DNA from 2 places in the Chryseomicrobium palamuruense genome. Region 1 is predicted to be linked to the other one. Evidence: riboswitches for the same ligand, from Rfam matches in the RefSeq annotation. Region 1 holds a riboswitch; the other holds the start of a gene.
What was found. Region 1 has a riboswitch for S-adenosylmethionine ahead of ACFO0S_RS08620 (methionine ABC transporter ATP-binding protein). Riboswitches for the same ligand answer to the same signal wherever they lie in the genome.

Region 1 (2,206 bases):
ACTAATACTGTGTGGCCCGCCAGTTGGCGGGCTTTTTTCTGGTTAAGGACGGTTTCCGCGTCAATGGCGATGATTTCCGCACCAATATGGCTGTTACCGCAACTAACGAGCCGTTCCTACACCAAACCTCCCACCTGTCCCATCTCACGAAAGCATTTCCCTTGTCATCCTCGCAGTGATTTGCTACTTTAAATCAAGTAAAGGTGGAGAAAATCGTGATTGAAACAACCTATGCCGACTGGAAACAAGAGCAAATGAAATGGCTTTATATTTATACGCCGATGTGCGGAACATGCCAAGTCGCATCTAAGATGCTTACGGTATGTGAAGAAGTCCTTCAACAGCCTATCCCGCAATTGAATGCCAACTATGCGCCGGAGCTCATGCATGAAGAGCAAATAGAAAGTGTACCTTGTTTATTACTTAGAAATGATCAAGGAGAGTACTTAAAAATATATGCATTTCAGTCTGTGCCATATCTACTAGAACAAATGAATGAAACATAATAAATTTCTGTGATAAAAAATAGTTGACGCATAAAAACGGCTGTGGTACTATTCGATTACTGACAATAATACTAATTGAATATGCGTCGCTCTTATATAGAGAGGTGGAGGGAAGTGCCCGATGAAGCCCGGCAACCGTCACGAAAGTGAAATGGTGCCAAGTCACGCAAAGCTAGCGCTTTGGAAGATGAGAGAATGGATATACGTTGAATAAACGATGACCCTTTCTGTCTTTGCGCAGAAAGGGTCTTTTTGCATATTAGCTGAATCCAGACACCCGATAATAACAAGGAAAGGAGGCGGCGCGCATATGATTCAATTACAAGATGTCTTTAAAAAATATACAACGTCAACTGGCCATGTAGTCGCTGTTGACAATGTATCACTCTCTATTCAAGAGAGTGAAATTTATGGGATTATCGGTTACAGTGGCGCAGGAAAGAGTTCTCTTATCCGCTTACTTAATGGACTAGAGCGTCCGACAGCGGGTTCCATTCAAGTCAATGGAAAAGAAGTATCGAACCTGTCTTCCAAACAAATGAGACAGTTCCGGCAAAAAGTGAGTATGATCTTTCAACATTTCAACTTGCTGTGGTCGCGTACCGTTGAAGAAAACATTGCGTTTCCTCTTGAGATTGCAGGTGTTTCCAAAGAAGAACGCGATACACGAGTAAAAGAGCTCGTTGCACTGGTTGGTCTTGAAGGCCGCGAAAAAGCGTATCCTTCTCAGCTATCTGGAGGGCAAAAACAACGTGTCGGTATTGCACGAGCGCTTGCCAATCGACCGGAAGTGTTACTATGTGATGAAGCCACTTCTGCACTCGATCCTGAAACGACAGACCAAATACTGGACTTGCTCGTAACAATCAACAAACAACTGGGATTAACCATTGTTCTGATTACCCACGAGATGCACGTCATCCAAAAGATTTGTCACCGCGTCGCTGTGATGGAAAATGGTGTAGTCGTCGAAGAAGGGAAAGTCATCGACGTCTTTAAAAACCCCCAAAAGGCGATTACGAAACGATTCGTTTCACAAATTTCTGATGGTGCTCACTACTCAGATACGGTCGATCACTTCTTAGACATGTACCCGAATGGCAAGTTGATCCGCTTAACATTTGTTGGCGATCAAACCGATCAACCACTCATTGCACGCTTAATCAAGCAATATGAACTGGAAGTGACCATTGTTCAAGGGAATATTACACAAACTCAAAATGGCGCACTAGGAACATTACTGCTACACATTGATGGTGACGCATTATCTATTGATGAAGCGTTAAGTTTCCTCCATGCGCAAAAAGTACAATCGGAGGTCATACACCATGATTGAGAATCTCTTTCCAAATGTGGACTGGCCAAAGATGTGGGAAGCAACTTACGAAACGCTCTATATGACAGCTATTTCTACATTGTTAACATTTGTTTTTGGCTTAGCCATCGGACTTATACTCTTTCTAACAAGTCCTCATCAGGTATGGTCAAATAAAATGGCGAACTGGTTGACCGGCGCACTCGTCAACATTTTCCGGTCTATCCCGTTTATTATTTTGATCATCTTATTAATTCCATTTACTAAATTTTTACTCGGTTCAATTCGAGGACCCAATGCTGCATTTCCTGCTCTGATTATTGGAGCTGCACCATTCTACGCACGCATGGTTTTAATTGCATTAAAAGAAATTGACAAAGGTGTT
Region 2 (2,206 bases), on a different contig from region 1:
TGGCCATTTCAATGGCTTTGTTTCGTATAGCAGCGTCTAAGTTTTTCATGGAATCAGGGTAGTCTGATTTTGTCCATGGCATACACATCGCCTCCTTAGGGTTCAGTTTTCCCTTGTTTCTCTCAATTAAACTACTAACTCTCCTATTTCACTTGCCATAGGCATCACTTCCTGATTTTTGAAAAAAGAGTTTTAGATTCTTTAAAATATGGGAAAGGATGTACATCGTACAGCACATCGAGAGGAGGAGAACATAATGATTTCGAAAACCGCCAATTACTGGATCCTGACGACAGGTGAAGAATTAAAACATCGATTATTGGCGCTTCGTGATGCCGGGTTTAAAGAAGATGAAGTCGTCATTTTGGCAAAGTCGGGTCGCCAAGTGAGCTGGCTTCAAGAAAATACATCCTTACAAATACAGACGGAAAACAACTCCTTCTGGGATTCTGCAGTTTCTTTTTTTCGAGGAGAAGATCGTGTACAAGACGTACTTTTTCGTCTGGGTTTCGGATCAGATGTAGTGGAACGCGCAGAAGCAGAAATTGATGCCGGTCATTATTTTGTATTTGCAGACCGAGTGAATGGTGCAAATCTCGGAGCGACGGATGATTCCATTCGACATGTAGTTAATGCGCCGTTTACGGATGAAGAGGAGAGGGAACACTAAAATAAATGAGACAAAGAAAAGGAGGATAAAGCAATGAATGAGTTTGAAAAAGAGAAAGAGAAAAACAACAGTGGGAAAATTCCACTACCAAGTGATGAAAAGTCATTGACGGAAGAAGAAAAAATCGACAGCGATCCCTTCTTTTATAGAGAAGACCCAGCCGATACCGAGGGTGAAAATGAACTCTACAATCACAAAAAGGCAGATAAAGACGATATTCGCTCAAAGTAACCATCTATGCTATACTTACACTAACTAAACAGAAACTCTTTTCTTATCAAGAGAGACGGAGGGATTTGGCCCTACGAAGTCTCAGCAACCTGCCTATGAGGTAAGGTGCTCCATCCAACAGGTATCCCCTGAACGATGAGGAGAAATATTGCTTATGCGACTCTTCTCTCTCGGGAAGAGTTTTTTGTTTGGCAAATTTCAAAAGGAGGCTGTTTTGCATGTCAAAACAAACACTTGAACAACAGTTGCAACAGTTAAAAGAGACGGAGCCAAAAAGTTATGCGGGAGCAATGGTACGTCACCAAAAAATGAAAGCTTTAGAAAATCAGCTGCTGTATTTGGAACTTGGAGAAGAGATTTCAAGAAGTCGTATCGACAAAGAGCGTGAAGAAATTTCGGCTCTTGAGCAGGAAATTGAACGCTTATCACGAAGTGTAGAAGAGAAGAAACAGAATTTGCACTTTTATTTATTTGGTCCAGCTAGCAAACGCTTATTCTAGGGAGGAACTTCAATGAAAATCATCGTCAGCTCAGATGCATGGAAGGGTACACTCACGTCCAAGCAAGCCACACGTGCACTCGCACAAGGGATTCAATCTGCAGACCCTACTGTGGAAGTCGTGGAATTCCCCATTGCGGACGGCGGGGAAGGCACACTCGATGCATTGATGAACGCAACGAAAGGAACCTATAAAACAGCACGTGTAGAAGATCCCCTCGGCAGATCGATTCAAGCGGCTTATGGAGTAACGGGTCTCTCCCGCCATACATGCGTGATTGAGATGGCCCAAGCCTCAGGTTTTAGCTACGTGAAGAAAGAAGAACAGAATCCTCGTCTCGCATCGACTTACGGGACGGGTCAATTAATTAAAGCGGCTCTCGATGAAGGGCATCGGAATTTTATTTTAGCCATCGGAAGCAGTGCCACAAACGACGGGGGCGCAGGTATGCTTCGTGCCCTCGGTATGAAGTTCATAAATGAACATGGTCAGGAGATCTCAGGAGACCTTCTACAGGTAAAAGACCTCGCACGACTCGATGATTCAGCATTTGATTCACGTATTCAAGAGTGCACGTTTGCCGTGGTCAGTGACGTTCAGATTCCTTATGTAGGTCCGGGCGGGGCGACGGCTCTTTACGGGGAGACGAAAGGAGTCCATCCTGACGATAAACAGGATGTGGAAGCGGCTTTGAAACGACTAGCGGATGTCATTGAATCTCATACCGGCTTACGCCTTCATGACCGGCCGGGTGCAGGAGCAGGTGGAGGGCTTGGTGGGGCTGTCCAAGCGTTCTTCCCCTCCA

Region 2: it holds a riboswitch for S-adenosylmethionine, as region 1 does, so the genes downstream of both, ACFO0S_RS02610 (hypothetical protein) here and ACFO0S_RS08620 (methionine ABC transporter ATP-binding protein) in region 1, are expected to answer to the same signal.

The regions. Positions count from the first base shown of each region.
Region 1 is NZ_JBHSEF010000022.1:48,095-50,300, reverse strand. It holds gene gcvH (glycine cleavage system protein GcvH) at 1-5, shown strand, start outside; gene ACFO0S_RS08625 (thioredoxin family protein) at 216-506, shown strand; SAM riboswitch class I at 596-700, shown strand; gene ACFO0S_RS08620 (methionine ABC transporter ATP-binding protein) at 817-1,842, shown strand; gene ACFO0S_RS08615 (methionine ABC transporter permease) at 1,835-2,206, shown strand, end outside.
Region 2 is NZ_JBHSEF010000009.1:221,588-223,793, forward strand. It holds gene ACFO0S_RS02595 (DUF2188 domain-containing protein) at 1-82, opposite strand, end outside; gene ACFO0S_RS02600 (general stress protein) at 257-670, shown strand; gene ACFO0S_RS02605 (hypothetical protein) at 704-901, shown strand; SAM riboswitch class I at 942-1,043, shown strand; gene ACFO0S_RS02610 (hypothetical protein) at 1,120-1,401, shown strand; gene ACFO0S_RS02615 (glycerate kinase) at 1,414-2,206, shown strand, end outside.